4 regions of the Oxalicibacterium sp. genome follow, and region 2 is predicted to be linked to each of the others. Evidence: predicted binding sites of a transcription regulator. Region 2 holds the regulator's gene; each other region holds the start of a gene.

Region 1 (3,850 bases), on a different contig from region 2:
AGGCTGATTTCCTCATCCACGCAACGATCCAGGAACCGCTGATCCACCGCTTCGTAGCGGCCACACAGCAACACCAGCCCCGGTTCCGCTGCCAACTGCATCACGCGTTCATGCGTCAATGCCTTGCCTTGCGGCGACAGATAAATCACTTTCGGTATCGGCAACTCGGCGGCAATCTGCCTCGCCTTGGCTGCCTTTACCGCCGCTTCCAGCGGCTTGACCATCATCACCATGCCGGGACCGCCGCCATACGGCCGGTCATCGACGGTGCGATGCTTATCGGTCGTGAAATCGCGCGGATTCCACAGCGACAAGGAGCAACTCTTCTGCTCGAACGCGCGTCGCGTGATACCCGACTGCGTGATCGCCGTGAACATTTCCGGGAACAGCGTGACGACATCGAATTGCATCCCGCCCTACTCCTTGCTCCGGAATCCAGTCATGGGACTCAGTAATCGAGTTCCCAGTCCACCGTAATCTTCTTTGCCGTCTTGTCGACCGTGATGACGAACTGGTCGACGAACGGAATCAGCATTTCCTGCTGCTTGTCTTCCGTCGCGACCGCCGGCATCACCCGCAGAATCGGATGCGCGCCGTTGTCCATCATGTCATGCACGGAGCCCAGATGCCGGCCTTGCAGATTCTCGACTTCCAGGCCGATCAGATCGACCCAATAGAATTCGTTGTCCGACAATGCCGGGAAATGGCTGCGTGCGATTTGCACGGTAGCACCTTTCAGCGCCTCGGCGGCATCGCGATCGGCGACGCCCATCAGCTTTGCCACCACGTCGTCGGTATGCACGCGGGATTGCATGACTTCCACATCCCGCATGGCCGGCTTGTCCAGCCACCACGTGCGTGCGTGCAGCAATGCGTCCGCGTCTTCCGAATACGGCCTGATACGTACCCAGCCTTGCAGCCCGTACGCACCGGTAATGTGCCCGACCAGCACCAGATCGTCAGGAATTTTCATCCCCGAAGCTGCTCCCGATCAGACAAGCCTGAACAGCTATTGCTGCAATTAAGCAGCAGCTTTGCCGGCTTCGACCAGACGTGCGACGGTCGGCGACAGTTGGGCGCCAACACCTTGCCAGTACGACAGACGATCCTGAGCGATGCGAACGGTTTCTTCCTTGCCCGATGCAACCGGGTTGTAGAAGCCGATGCGCTCGATGAAACGACCATCGCGACGGTTGCGCGAATCGGTTGCAACGATGTTGTAGAACGGGCGCTTTTTGGCGCCGCCACGAGCTAAACGAATGACGACCATAATATTTCCGATATCGGGATTTTTAATCAATAAAACCGCCGAATCCTCGGATAACCACAGGGTTCGACGACGCCCATCGAATTGAACGACCAACCGGTGAAACATCGGCCAACCGTCGAAACGTGGGAAAAGCCGCAAATTATAGCCCGTACAGCCCTCCCCCTGCAACTTTCAGTAGTAGCACGCAGTGGCTTTTACTACTTTCAGTAGTATTTCGACCACCAATAGTTGCCAAAAATTTAACTCGCCAGCAACCCATATAGCTCCACCGCACGCCCACGCCCGCTGTACCACCTTTGTGCATGCGTCCCTAATCTGCGCAGGTCCAGTGCAATCGAACCGTTCCGGACACGGCCTGCCGCGCTTTCTTCCGGCTCCGCGCATGGCACGCATAGTGCTTTTGTGAAACACAAGACATCGCATCAAGGAAGCCTCCATGATCAACCGCTTTGCCGCGCCGCTGGCAATGGCCGCCCTGGCCGCCGCCTTGTTCCTCCCCTCCGCATTCGCCCAAAATGCATCGGATACATCGGATGCATCGGCTTCCGCCGACACTCCGGTTACAGCTCCACCCATCCTTGCCGCGCCGCCGATCGCCGATCCGGAAGCGCAGCCGGCCACCGTCGAACCGACCGCACCGCCAACGGAAGAAGAAGTGCTGACCCGGCCGATGCTGGTCGATGCCGCCAGGCTTAATCCCGGCGATACCGCCTGGATGCTGACTTCCACCGCACTGGTGCTGCTGATGACAATTCCCGGCTTGGCGCTGTTCTACGCCGGCATGGTGCGCAAGAAGAACGTGCTGGCGACGATGGCACAAAGCTTCGCCGTCACCTGCCTGGTCACCGTGCTGTGGGTCGCGATCGGCTACAGCCTCGCCTTCACGCCTGGCTCGGCCTACATTGGAGGACTGGACCGCGTACTGCTGGATGGCATGTCCTTCATGAAAGAAGCAGGCAAGGTGACCGTCAGCGAGATCGCGCCGACGATTCCGGAAAGCGTGTTTGTCATGTTCCAGATGACTTTCGCCATCATCACGCCGGCGCTGATCACTGGCGCCTTCGCCGAACGCATGAAGTTCTCGGCGCTGCTGATTTTCATGGCGCTGTGGTCCGTCTTCGTCTACGCACCGGTCGCGCATTGGGTGTGGGAGCCGGGCGGCTGGCTGGCCGGACGTGGCGTACTCGATTTCGCCGGCGGCACCGTGGTGCACATCAATGCCGGCGTTTCCGGCCTGATCGCCGCCGTCATCATCGGCCCGCGCACCGGCTTCGGCAAGGAGCCGATGCCACCGCACAACCTGGTGCTGACCGTGATCGGTGCCTGCCTGCTGTGGGTCGGCTGGTTCGGCTTCAATGCCGGTTCCGCCGTGGCGGCCGACGGCCGTGCCGGCATGGCGATGCTGGTCACGCAACTGGCCACCGCGGTCGCCGCGCTGGCATGGATGTTCGCCGAATGGCTGCGGCGCGGCAAACCCTCGGTGCTCGGCATGGTGTCCGGCGCGGTATCGGGCCTGGTCGCGATCACGCCAGCCTCCGGCTTTGTCGGCATCAACGGCGCGCTGGCGATCGGCGCAGCGGCCGGCATCGCCTGCTACTGGGGCGCGACGTCACTCAAATCCATGCTCGGCTACGACGATTCGCTGGACGTGTTTGGTGTGCATGCGATCGGCGGCATAGTCGGCGCGCTGCTGACCGGGGTGTTCGCGGCAAAGGAAATCGGCGGCGTAGAAAGTTCGTTCGGCAATCAGGCATTCGGTGTCGTCATGACGATTGCCTTCTCCACCGTGATGACCGCCATCATCCTCGGTATCGTCAAGGCCCTAGTCGGCCTGCGCGTGACGGAAGAAGCCGAGCGCGACGGCCTCGATCTGGAACAGCATGGTGAGCACGTACTATGAGCGACGAACACCACACACGTGCCGAACAGGAGAATCACGCCTTCGCATTGATGGGGCGGCTGCACGTCACGCTGCGCCGCCACACCGGTCGCGTGACCGACATCGAGTACATGCGCATCGATCCCGACTACTGCCGCCACGTGCTGGAAATGACCGCCGGTTCGGACAATGCGGGCTTGCGTGAACTGAGCGCCAAGCTGCAGGACATCTTCTTCGGCGGTGAAGGTTTATTCACGCAGCAGGCACCGCGGCAACCGCTATTGTCGCGACTAGCGGAGACGCCGCCCGCGCCCCAACCGCAACAGTCGGCCAAGCCTTCTTCCGACACCGATGACGATGTCGATCGCGGCTATATCGGCCGGCTGCGTTGAAAGTCGTCAGAACTGATCTTCTTCCAACGCCAGCATCCCCGCATTGCCGCTGACAATCGCGCTGCTATAACCGGCCGCCTGCGACAAGAAATGATCGGCAAAGAAACGCGCGGTCGCCAGCTTGGTGCGGTAAAAGGTTGCGTCGCCGTCGCCCTGTTTCAATTTCTGCCGCGCGATCAACGCAGCACGCGCCATCTGCCAGCCGCCGAGCACAATGCCCGCCAGTTTCAGATACGGCACGCTGCCGGCGAATACGCCCTTGATGTCGGATTGCACATTGGCAACGGCATAGTCCACGACGTCTTCCAG
Region 2 (3,850 bases):
TCGTTCTACATGATCGTCGGCCTCGTGCCGTCGGATGCCGGCCAGATCGAACTGGACGGCACCGATATTTCGCGCCGCCCGATCCATGAACGCGCGCAACTCGGCCTCTCTTATCTGCCGCAGGAAGCCTCAGTCTTCCGCAAGCTCAGCGTCGAAGACAATATCCGCGCCGTGCTGGAACTGCAGCGCGTTAACGGCAAGGCGCTGTCCAAGGATCAACTCGAACAACGGCTTGATACGCTGCTGGCCGATCTGCAGATCGAAAAACTGCGCGAGAACCAGGCCATGTCGCTGTCCGGCGGCGAACGCCGTCGCGTCGAGATCGCGCGCGCTCTCGCCACCAATCCGCGCTTCGTGCTGCTGGACGAACCGTTCGCCGGCGTCGATCCGATCGCCGTCATCGAAATCCAGCGCATCGTGCGTTTCCTGAAGGAACGCGGCATCGGCGTGCTGATCACCGACCACAACGTGCGCGAAACGCTCGGCATCTGCGACCGCGCCTACATCATCAATCAAGGTGCGGTGCTGGCCAGCGGCCGGCCCGACGATATCATTTCCAACGAATCCGTCCGCCGCGTCTATCTCGGCGAACACTTCCGCATGTAAGCGCGAAGAGAATCACCATGAAGCAATCCCTGCAACTACGCGTCTCCCAGCATCTGGCTCTGACGCCGCAATTGCAGCAATCCATCCGCCTGCTGCAACTGTCGACACTGGAATTGCATCAGGAGATCGAACAGATCCTGGCCGACAATCCGATGCTGGAACGCACCGACGATCCGCTCGACAATGCCGTGCGCCTGCTGGCGGACGGCGCCGTCAGCGCCGGCAACGGCACTGCGCCGGATGGCGATGCCCCGACAGAATCGCCTGCACCATCTACTGAAGCTGAATCGTCCTTCGAATCCGGCGATCTGCCGAATGCCGAAGGCAACAATGCCGACGGCAACGCCGACAACAGCGACTGGAGCTTCGACGATGTTGCCCGCACGTCGAAATCGGCATCTCCGGATGACGACGACGCCCGCCCGCAACTGGAAGCGCATGAAGTCACACTGCGCGAGCATCTACTCGAACAGGTGTCCGTCACCGTACGCGAACCGCGCGATCGCGCTCTGCTCGAACTGATCATCGACGCACTGGACGACAACGGCTATCTGGAAGAAAGTCTGGAAGAAATCCATGCGCGCCTGCCGGAAGAACTTGAAATCGAGCCGGAAGAATTGTCGGTCGCCCTGCGCCTGCTGCAAAGCTTCGATCCGGCCGGTATCGGCGCGCGCGATGCATCTGAATGTCTGGCCCTGCAGATTCGCCGGATGGAAGGCATTCCGTTCGTCACACGGCGCATGGCACTGAACATCGTCGAAAACCATCTCACGCTATTCGCACAGCGCGACTTCAACAAATTGCGCAAGGCACTCGATTGCGACGATGAAGATCTGCGCGAAGCGCAGGCCGTCATTCGCCAATGCAATCCGCATCCCGGCGCGGTCTTCGCCAGCGATGCCTCCGATTACGTGGTACCGGACGTCATCGTCAAGCGTACGCGCAACGGCTGGCAAGTCATGCTCAATCACGAAGTAATGCCGCGCCTGCGCGTCAATGCGATGTACGCCAGCATCCTGAAGCAGAACAAGGGCGAAGGTTCGCTCGGCACGCAACTGCAGGAAGCCAAATGGCTGATCAAGAACATGCGCCAGCGCTTCGATACGATCCTTCGTGTGGCACAGGCCATCGTCGAGCGTCAGCGCAATTTTTTCTCGCACGGCGCGGTCGCGATGCGCCCTCTTGTTTTGCGCGAAATTGCTGATACACTGGGTTTACACGAGAGCACAATTTCTCGTGTTACCACCCAGAAGTACATGCTCACTCCTCATGGAATGTTCGAATTGAAATACTTTTTCGGCAGCCATGTTGCGACGGAAGCAGGCGGAGAAGCATCCTCTACCGCGATACGGGCCCTGATCAAACAATTGATAGGAGCAGAAGACCCGAAAACACCTTTCTCTGACAGCAAGATTGCAGACATGCTGGCGGAACAAGGGATCGTAGTAGCGCGGCGCACCGTTGCCAAATACCGCGAAGCCCTTAAAATTCCACCGGTCAATCTGCGCAAATCGTTGTAATCCTTCCGGATTTGTTTGTGTAGTGTGCATTACGTCACTGTGTTCGGCGCAGCCGGCAACGGTGCCTGGACCGCCAGTGAATTTCCTTAGGAGCGCTGTATGAATCTCACCATCAGTGGACATCACCTCGAACTGACCCCCGCCATCAGAGAATACGTACAAGGCAAACTGGAACGCATCAAACGACACTTCGATCATGTGATCGACATTGCAGTTATCCTGACTGTAGACAATCTTCCCGAGAAAGAAAAACGCCAGAAAGCCGAAATTAACCTACGCGTCCGAGGCAAAGACCTACACGCGGAAAGCATCGCGGACAACCTGTATGCCGCCATCGATCTGCTGATCGACAAACTGGATCGTCAGGTGATCAAATACAAAACGAAACTGCAGGATCACCAGCACGAGGGCATCAAACGATTGCCGGACAATGCAGAGGCTGCTGCCTCGTAAGAGAAACATTTCGGCCGAGCTTGGCCGTCAATGAAGAAGGGCGCGAATTGCGCCCTTTATTCATTCTGCCCCACGTTTCTCGCTTTGGAATTGAATTGGCCGATCCAGCTGGATGGAAATCCGCATATGCGTTTTAACTGGGACGCCATCAATTTCACCGGGATGAAATTCTGCCGTGCCAAAAGCCTGCTGCAATTTCACTTTTCCTTCTTCGGATAGCGTGTCGTTTCTTTCTATATCGACACGATCGACATCACCGTACTCACCGATCCAGAGATGTGCGACAACAATCTGCGGTTCTACCCCATCGAGTCTCAACATCAATTCTGTCGGCACATCCACCTTCACCAGCGGCTTTTGAGTCAGTTCGCGGGTTTCGTAATACCGTACTGTGGGCAATATTGCCTGCTCACCCATCGATGGAGATATAGAAATATCACCCTGCTTCACCGCGCGCTTTGCTCGCACCTCTTTCGCTGAACGATCTTCCGTTAATGTGGCCACCTCTCGACGCAATTCGACAGGAAGAAGGTCTACATGGACGAGATCAGGAATCTTCTGCGGGAGAGGAAACGTCTCAATGAACAGCACGGAAATGAGGGCGGCATGCGCAATCGCTACCGCCCCCATGCAAAGAATCGGAACTGATGACAAGGCGCCATGCCGCATCATCGACAAATCAGTCGACAATCAATTCACGCCAGGAAACCCTGCGTGCGGACGTTCCTCCGGAACCTGTTTCAGGATTGCTCTGCGGTGTAGTCTTACCGCTGGTGTCCGTCACCAGCGTGATCGTTTTTCCGTTATCCAACTTCAGAAAACGCAAACCCGCCACCAATGAATTACCCCGCAGTCGCTGGCCCACCGTCCCATCCGCCTCAATAAAACTGCCCGTGCGGAAGTCGAAGAAATACAGCCATGCGTATCCCCCAACAGTACAGGCATTCTGTTCCGGCACATTACCGGCCACAACCAGAATCCCTAACTGCTGTTGCATATCCACATTGACACGCTCTCCCGGGGACTCATTGTTCGGATTCAGATCGACATACCATCCGGAATTCGTATTCCAGTTCACCGGATTGCTCGATGCCTCACGCTCTGTTCCCGCCTCATTCGTAGTCAGTGTCTGCTGAACAAAAGTCGTGTCCTGGCGCAACAGGCCATAACCCGCATCCGTCAGTTTATCCTTGATGGCATAAATGGATTGCTGCGACTTGTCATTGCGATCGTTATTGCCGAGATATTTCCCGGTTCCTATCGTTACGACA
Region 3 (3,850 bases), on a different contig from region 2:
CCATCTATGACGCATCACGTCGCTCTTCAGTTCGCCGCCAGAACCGATACGGGACTGGTGCGCGCGCACAACGAGGATGCGGTCGCCGTGAGCGCTGGACACGGCATTGCCGTGCTCGCCGACGGTATGGGCGGCTACAACGCGGGAGAAATCGCCAGCGGCATCGCCACGGCGGTCGTCGTCGCGGAACTGGAGCGGCAGCTGTCGCAAACAAGGGGCACGGCAGGTGGCGCGGAAACCGGCAAGCGCCTGCGGCAATGGATGACGGATGCCGTGCTTGCCGCCAATCGGCAGATACTGGAGACGGCGCGTGACGAGCCGCAGTACAGCGGCATGGGAACGACGCTGGTCGCCGCGCTGTTCCGCCACGACCGGATCGTACTTGCCCACTTGGGCGATTCCCGCTGCTATCGCTTCCGGCAGGGCGAGCTGCGCCTGCTGACGCGCGACCACTCCCTGCTGCAGGAACAGATCGACGCCGGACTCGTCAGTCCCGAGTGGGCGCGCTATGCGCCGAACAAGAACCTGATCACCCGTGCGCTGGGCGTGGCGCCACAGGCCGATGTGGAAACCAACGATTACCAGATCGAAGCCGGCGATGTATACCTACTGTGTTCGGACGGATTGTCCGATATGCTGACGGACGCGCAACTGGCTGCGATGCTGGCCGATCCGCATGTGACGCTCGAGCATCTTGGCGATCGCCTGGTGGCGGCGGCCAACGGCAATGGCGGACGCGATAATATTTCCGCCATTCTCGTCAGGATCGACGCCGCCGGCACAGCGATGGCGCGCGGCCGCTGGCCGCAGTTGAATACTTGGCTGGACAAGATGCGGGCATTCCGCGCTATTCGTCCCATTCGGGCGACCGACGATCGCGAGTGATTATCGTGACCGATATAGCTAGATGCGGCGAATGTTATGCAATGAATGATGCGGAAAGCGGTGCGCAGCAGCATCGGATTGCGCCACGCATGAAAATTGCTTGAATCGGGCAGCGGCTGCATCGATGCGCCGCGCAATGAATAACGTGAAAGAAAAATGGCCACCATCATTCTGGCAAAAGACGGTATCGATCTGCAGGTATTCCCGCTACTGAAAGCACGCACCACCATCGGACGTCGTACCTATAACGACATCGTCATCGACGCGCCCGGCATCAGCGGCGAGCACGCCGTGCTCGTCATGTCGCTCGACGGCGTGTATTTCGAGGATCTCGACAGTACCAACGGTAGTCAGCTCAACGGGCAGCCGGTTCGAAAGCACTTTCTGCACGATGGCGATGTCATCGAACTGGCAACGCATGCGATCCGCTACCGTGCCGGCGAAGACATGCCGGTCAATAGCGTGTCGGTGAAGATGGAGACCTATTCTGCCGATCTGCGCCAGACCACCATTCCGTCGCACGTGCTTGCCGCAGGCAAGTCGACAGCCTTCATCCGCATCCTGAAGGGCGTGGGCGCCGGCAAGGATATCCCGCTGGTCAAGACAATGACCACTGTCGGCCGTCCAGGCATCCAGGTCGCAGTGCTGACGAAGACACCGCAGGGCGTGAGCCTCACGCACGTCGAAGGCAAGGTGCCTGCGCTGGTCAACGGCCAGTCCATCGGCAGCGGCACCCGCATGCTCGCCAGCGGCGACCTGATCGAAATGTCGGGCGCGGAGATGGTGTTTCTCTGCTGATTGCGTTCCCCAATCCTTGTTAAGGAAGCGCTAAATCGCGCATGCGGGCATGCCGGTAATGGTCAGCGACTGACAAAATTGGGCACTATGGGATGTCGGATTGTTAAATTTTTGTCGGTTTTTTTAACAAATCCGTGAAAAATCGTATGAATTTCGGCTGGCACAGCGATTGCTCAATGGAGCGCAGGGTGGAAACCTCTGCCTACTTCCAACAGGAGAGATAGATGAAATCGATGAAAATGATGAAGAAGGCCCAGCAGGGCTTTACGCTGATCGAACTGATGATCGTTGTGGCGATTATCGGTATTCTGGCTGCTGTGGCGATTCCGGCTTATCAGGATTACGTTGCGAAATCTAAATTTGCTGCTGCTCTTGCAGAGATTGCTCCAGGTAAGATCGGATTTGAACTAGCTGTTAATGACGGCAAAACTCCTAAAACCGCTGATCAGGTAACGGATGAAACTACTGAAGCTAGTGTTGGTGTTCAGTCTTCGAATACCAATAGCACTATCACCGTTACTGCCGCTACTGCTACGGAAGGCGGTTCTATGGAAGCCACGATCGTGGGTGGACCAACAACGGTGGCTGGGAAAAAGATTACTCTTTCTCGCGATGTTTCAACCGGGGCATGGACTTGTGCAACTGATGCTGACGCGAAGTATGTGGGTAATTCGGGCTGCACGAATGGCGGTGGCGGTGCAACTCCAGCACCCACTCCTACGACACCGTAATCGTTGACACAATAAAAGAGACTGCTTCGGCAGTCTCTTTTATTTTTTGGCAAAAGATAATATGGATACAAGCCAAACAATGGCTAGGCTATCAGTTGTGCTGCCAACTGAAATCCCTCGTCGTTATCTATTTGGACGAGCATGGGATTTCTGGTTACTAGGCGGCGGATCGTTGATCGTTTTGCTTGCGTTGTATCTGGCTTTTCAAGAAAAGGGCCGTGGATTTTCTCTCGCAATGACGCTGTTTCTCGCGAATTTCGTCAATCATCCGCATTTTGCGCATTCCTATCAGATGTTCTATCGCGATTTCGGCAACAAGCTGACGCGATATCCCAAGGCATTGCGTATCCGGTATTTTGTTTCCGGCATTGTTGTTCCACTCGTTCTCATCATATTTTTTGCGCTGACAGTTGTTTCGGAAGCAGTGCGCCTGTTGGGCATTGCTGCCAATCTGATGTTCTTTCTCGTGGGCTGGCATTACGTGAAGCAGGGCTATGGCATGGCGATGGTCGATGCCGTTTTGAAGCGAGCTTTCTATACGGAGCAGGAGAAGAAAGGCCTGTTGCAGAACGCCTATGCAGTTTGGCTGTTTTCCTGGTTGCTGGTGAATTATCTGGCGGGAGGCAAACAGGGAAGTTATTTTGATATTCCTTATTTTGTGATTCCAGTGTCCGTGATGGTGCTGACAATAGGCGGAGTCGCATGTGTATGGACCAGTTTGCGTGTCATATATCTGTTATGGAAACGGCGAGGCACAAACCAGTCGATTGCATGGAACGGTTTGCTGGCGTATAGCGTCAGCCTGTATGCGTGGCTGCTAGTGCGTGACCCATTCATGCTGTTGTGGATTCCGCTGTTTCACTCTCTTCAATACATGGCCGTTGTCTGGCGGTACGAAATCAATCGCAACAAAGCGCAACCTTCATCGGCAAGACCGGCTTTGCGGTTTGCACTGTTTTCAATTATCGGTTTCGGCCTAGGTTATTTGGGTTTCTGGTTTCTTCCAGAATGGTTGAACACCAATATTTCCTATTCGAAGGAATTATTCGGTTCGTACTTGTTCATGTATATATTCTGGATATTCATCAATGTGCATCATTACACGCTCGATGCCGTTATGTGGCGCAAAGGTAATCCGGATGTGCAGGCGCATTTGTTCACGCATTAAATAAAAAACGCCTCAATCGAGGCGTTTCTATTGGATGAAGTTTAAAGTCAGGCGCTCCAGTCACCCGACTTGCCGCCATGCTTTTCCCGCACCCGAATCTCGCTCATCACCATTCCGCGATCCACCGCCTTGCACATGTCATAGATCGTCAGTAACCCGATCTGCACGGCGGTCAGCGCTTCCATCTCCACGCCGGTCTTCCCGAAGGTTTCCACCTGCGCCCTGCAGTCGATACTGGATTGTGCCTTGTCGATCGAAAAATCCACCG
Region 4 (3,850 bases), on a different contig from region 2:
CGGGCGCGTGAACGAGGATGTCAGGCCCCACGATGCGGCGCGGCGCAGAGCCGGCAAGGTCAGATTGTGAGCTGCTTCCGGATCGATGGAAAACAGGAAGGGGCGAGCAAGGGAATAGAAAAATTTTTCGGACACGATGTATGCGCCATCAGGCGATGAGCAAGGCGGCTACCGGGCGGCTTGCCGTAAAGTCGGCATTTTAACGCGGACGGACCCGATTCAGTCCGGCAGCAGAGGCTGCCATTCTCCCTGCCGTAGCGCTTCCAGCGGCTGGAAGTTGATCTTGTACGACATCTTGGGGCTTTCCGCGATCCAGTAGCCGAGGTAGATGTAAGGCATGTTCAGCAGACGTGCCTGCTCGATCTGCCACAGGATGTTGTACGTACCGTAGGATGCGCCGGGAAATTCCGGATCGTAGAAAGTGTAGACGGACGACAGGCCGTCGCCGAGCACGTCGATGATGCTGATCATGCGCAGGGTATCGTCTTCCCCGTCGCGGAATTCGACCAGGCGCGTATTGACCTTGCTTTGCAGCAGAAACTGCGCATACTGCTCGCGGCTGTCCTGATCCATGCCGCCGCCTGCATGGCGCGCCGTCTGATAGCGCAGATACAGGTCGTAGTGTTCCGGCAGATACAGCAGCTTGGTAACCGAAGCCTGCAAGTCGCTGTGCCGAGCCCATGCACGCCGCTGACTGCGGTTCGGTGCGAAGTCATCGACACGAATGCGAACCGGCGTGCATGCCTGGCAGCCGTCGCAATAGGGACGATAGGTAAAGATGCCGCTGCGGCGGAAGCCGTTCCTGACCAATTCTGCATAAACGTCCGCATTGATCAGATGCGATGGAGTCGCAACCTGTGAACGCGCCTGCCTGCCATCCAGATAACTGCACGGATAGGGAGCAGTCGCGTAGAACTGCAGCGTCGAGAACGGTAATTCCTTGGGATGCGTCATGGTTGCTTGCGCGAGGACTATGTTCAGTTGACAGGCAGCGGTGCGATTGGTTTCCAGTCTTCTATTTGCGGTGCATCGACTTGATGGCGCAGCAATGAAACGAATTCGGCACGCGAAATCGGCCGTGCGCCAAGTGAAGCCAGATGCGCAGTTTGCTGCTGGCAGTCTATCATCGAAACACCGTGGCTTTGCAGGAAGCGAACCAGGTAGGCCAGCGCGATCTTGGATGCATCGCTGACACGGGCAAACATCGATTCACCGTAAAACATCCGACCGATACTCACGCCGTAGGCCCCGCCGACCAGCTTGCCGTCGAGCCAGACCTCCGACGAATGGGCATGCCCGCTGCGATGCAAGGCGCTGTAACCGGCGATGATGTCGTCGGATATCCAGGTTCCCGCCTCACCGCGCCGCGGTTGCGCACAATTGCGCATCACTTCCTCGAATGCATGGTCGAAGCGTACTTCCCATGCTCCTGCGGTTGCCATGCTTTGCTGCACCTTGCGCAAGGTTTTGCGCAGACTGTCCGAAATTCTGAATTCGTCGACGAACAACACCATGCGCGGATCCGTGCTCCACCACAAGATTGGCTGGCCGTCCGAAAACCACGGGAAGATGCCGGCCCGATAAGCCGCCAGCAGGCGTTTCGGTGATAGGTCAGCGCCGGCGGCCAAAAGGCCTGCGGCGCCGTCGGCTTCGGTCAGTGCCGTGGAAACGTCCGGAAAAGGATCTTCGGCTTCCAGCCAAGGGATCATGCCCTCTCCCCAAATTGGCTCGTTATTTTGCCCGGCTGTGGTGCGCCTGCCGAAAACTGAAAGAGGATCAAAAAATAACCATTAATAATCATGTGCTTGCAAATATTCCCAAAAAGGAACGATTTTTGCTTTTATGGTGCGTCATTTTGTTTGAGATGCACATTAATTGGGAGATTTTTTGCATGGATGCACTTAAAAACGGCACCGATGCCTTGTTCATCATGCTCGGCGCCATCATGGTGCTGGCGATGCATGCCGGGTTTGCCTTTCTGGAGCTGGGCACGGTACGCAAGAAAAACCAGGTCAACGCGCTGGTCAAAATATTAGTCGATTTTGCCGTGTCGACGATCGCCTATTTCTTTGTCGGTTACGCGGTTGCCTACGGCACCACCTTTTTCAGCAGTGCCGACGTGCTGTCGCAGCGCAACGGATTTGAATTGGTGAAATTCTTTTTCCTGCTGACGTTTGCCGCGGCGATTCCGGCGATTATCTCGGGCGGGATTGCCGAACGCTCGCGTTTTCATCCGCAATTGCTGGCAACGGCATTGATCGTCGGATTCGTCTATCCATTCTTCGAAGGCATCGCATGGAACCAGCATTTCGGCATTCAGGCATGGCTGCATGCGACGTTTTCGGAGGACTTTCATGATTTTGCCGGTTCGGTCGTCGTGCATGCGGTCGGCGGCTGGATCGCATTGCCGGCTGTGCTGTTTCTCGGTGCACGGCGTGGCCGCTACACGAAGGACGGCGCCATTGCCGCGCATCCGCCATCGAGCATTCCCTTTCTGGCGCTGGGAGCCTGGATTCTTACGGTCGGCTGGTTCGGCTTCAACGTGATGAGTGCGCAGACGATGGAGCAGATGAACGGCTTGGTCGCCGTCAATTCATTGATGGCCATGGTTGGTGGCACGCTGGCAGCTTTTCTGGCGGGCAAGAACGATCCAGGCTATGTACATAATGGTCCACTGGCGGGTCTGGTGGCGGTTTGCGCCGGCTCGAATCTGATGCATCCGCTCGGTGCACTGGTGACCGGCGCGATCGGCGGTTTCATCTTTGTCCGGATGTTCGCGTTGACGCAGAATAAATGGAAGATCGACGACGTGCTGGGTGTGTGGCCGCTGCATGGTTTGTGCGGCACGTGGGGCGGTCTCGCGGCCGGAATTTTCGGGGCGAAGGCCTTGGGCGGTTTGGGTGGCGTCTCTTTCATGTCGCAATTGATCGGCACAGCCCTGGGCATTGCGATTGCATTGATTGGAGGCGCGGTGATCTATGGCGTGCTGAAGGCGACGGTAGGAATTCGCCTGGACCCGGAGCAGGAATTCGATGGCGCCGATCTGTCGATCCACAAGATCAGTGCGACACCCGAGCGGGAAACATACTGGTGATACAAATAAAACGGCAGCTGATGGGCTGCCGTTTTTTCGTCATGAGTGCAATGCCGAAATCAGCTTGCAGCGGTCGATTCGGCGTGCGGCATCGGCTTCAGAATGTCCATCGTATGGAAGCGGTAGCCGCCGCTTTTCCTGCGCGCAGCATGGTCTTCCAGGAAAAATTTCAGCGTGTTGCCGACGGTCTGAAAGGCGATGTCGTCCCACGGTATATCTTCCGGTGCGAATAACTTAACTTCGAGACTTTCTGGACCGGCTTCATAGTTCAGGTCGAGCAAGGTTGCGCGATAGAACATGTGTACCTGATGCACGTGCGGTACGTTGAGTAGCGAGAACAGTTCGTGCAATTCGATATTGGCGCCGGCTTCCTCGATGGTTTCGCGCATGGCGGCTTCGGTCGTCGTCTCATTGTTTTCCATGAAGCCGGCGGGAAGCGTCCAGTAGCCGTAGCGTGGCTCGATCGCACGTTTGCACAACAGGATGCGCATGTCGCCATCTTCATCCCAGACGGGAATGGAGCCGAGCACCATTTTCGGATTCTGATAATGAATGGCGCCGCAATTGCCGCATACGTAGCGCGGACGGTTGTCGCCGTCGGGAATTGTCAGCGAAACCGGGTGCGCGCATTCTGAGCAAAAATTCATGGGATGCAAATGTCGAGAAGCTTATTGAAGAAGTAATGCAGGCGTAGCAGTCCGTTATGTCTGCGGGAAGTTTAGCACCGCATGAAGGAACTGCTGCAGAAAGAAACTG

The links. Region 2 encodes sigma-54, which starts transcription at its own class of promoters, with help from an activator protein. Its sites were predicted from a motif close to TGGCANGNAANCTGCTTT; they were not measured.
Region 1: ACO1VH_RS06095 (ammonium transporter) is a predicted target of sigma-54. The motif match lies at 1,654-1,671, and genes of this name have one in related genera.
Region 3: ACO1VH_RS05270 (pilin) is a predicted target of sigma-54. The motif match lies at 1,842-1,859, and genes of this name have one in related genera.
Region 4: ACO1VH_RS03025 (ammonium transporter) is a predicted target of sigma-54. The motif match lies at 1,824-1,841, and genes of this name have one in related genera.

Annotation. Positions count from the first base shown of each region.
Region 1 covers NZ_JBMQZD010000003.1:204,998-208,847, forward strand. Annotated here, with positions in the region: gene trmD (tRNA (guanosine(37)-N1)-methyltransferase TrmD) at 1-410, opposite strand, end outside; gene rimM (ribosome maturation factor RimM) at 449-973, opposite strand; gene rpsP (30S ribosomal protein S16) at 1,022-1,270, opposite strand; gene ACO1VH_RS06095 (ammonium transporter) at 1,707-3,170, shown strand; gene ACO1VH_RS06100 (hypothetical protein) at 3,167-3,541, shown strand; gene ACO1VH_RS06105 (acyl-CoA dehydrogenase) at 3,548-3,850, opposite strand, start outside.
Region 2 covers NZ_JBMQZD010000005.1:45,982-49,831, reverse strand. Annotated here, with positions in the region: gene lptB (LPS export ABC transporter ATP-binding protein) at 1-606, shown strand, start outside; gene ACO1VH_RS09795 (RNA polymerase factor sigma-54) at 624-2,126, shown strand; gene hpf (ribosome hibernation-promoting factor, HPF/YfiA family) at 2,226-2,579, shown strand; gene ACO1VH_RS09785 (hypothetical protein) at 2,640-3,269, opposite strand; gene ACO1VH_RS09780 (pilus assembly protein) at 3,259-3,850, opposite strand, start outside.
Region 3 covers NZ_JBMQZD010000003.1:28,985-32,834, reverse strand. Annotated here, with positions in the region: gene ACO1VH_RS05280 (Stp1/IreP family PP2C-type Ser/Thr phosphatase) at 7-885, shown strand; gene ACO1VH_RS05275 (FHA domain-containing protein) at 1,042-1,683, shown strand; gene ACO1VH_RS05270 (pilin) at 1,908-2,414, shown strand; gene ACO1VH_RS05265 (hypothetical protein) at 2,476-3,582, shown strand; gene moaC (cyclic pyranopterin monophosphate synthase MoaC) at 3,630-3,850, opposite strand, start outside.
Region 4 covers NZ_JBMQZD010000001.1:607,088-610,937, reverse strand. Annotated here, with positions in the region: gene ACO1VH_RS03040 (quinone-dependent dihydroorotate dehydrogenase) at 1-135, opposite strand, end outside; gene ACO1VH_RS03035 (arginyltransferase) at 220-954, opposite strand; gene aat (leucyl/phenylalanyl-tRNA--protein transferase) at 978-1,709, opposite strand; gene ACO1VH_RS03025 (ammonium transporter) at 1,892-3,094, shown strand; gene ACO1VH_RS03020 (NUDIX hydrolase) at 3,154-3,741, opposite strand.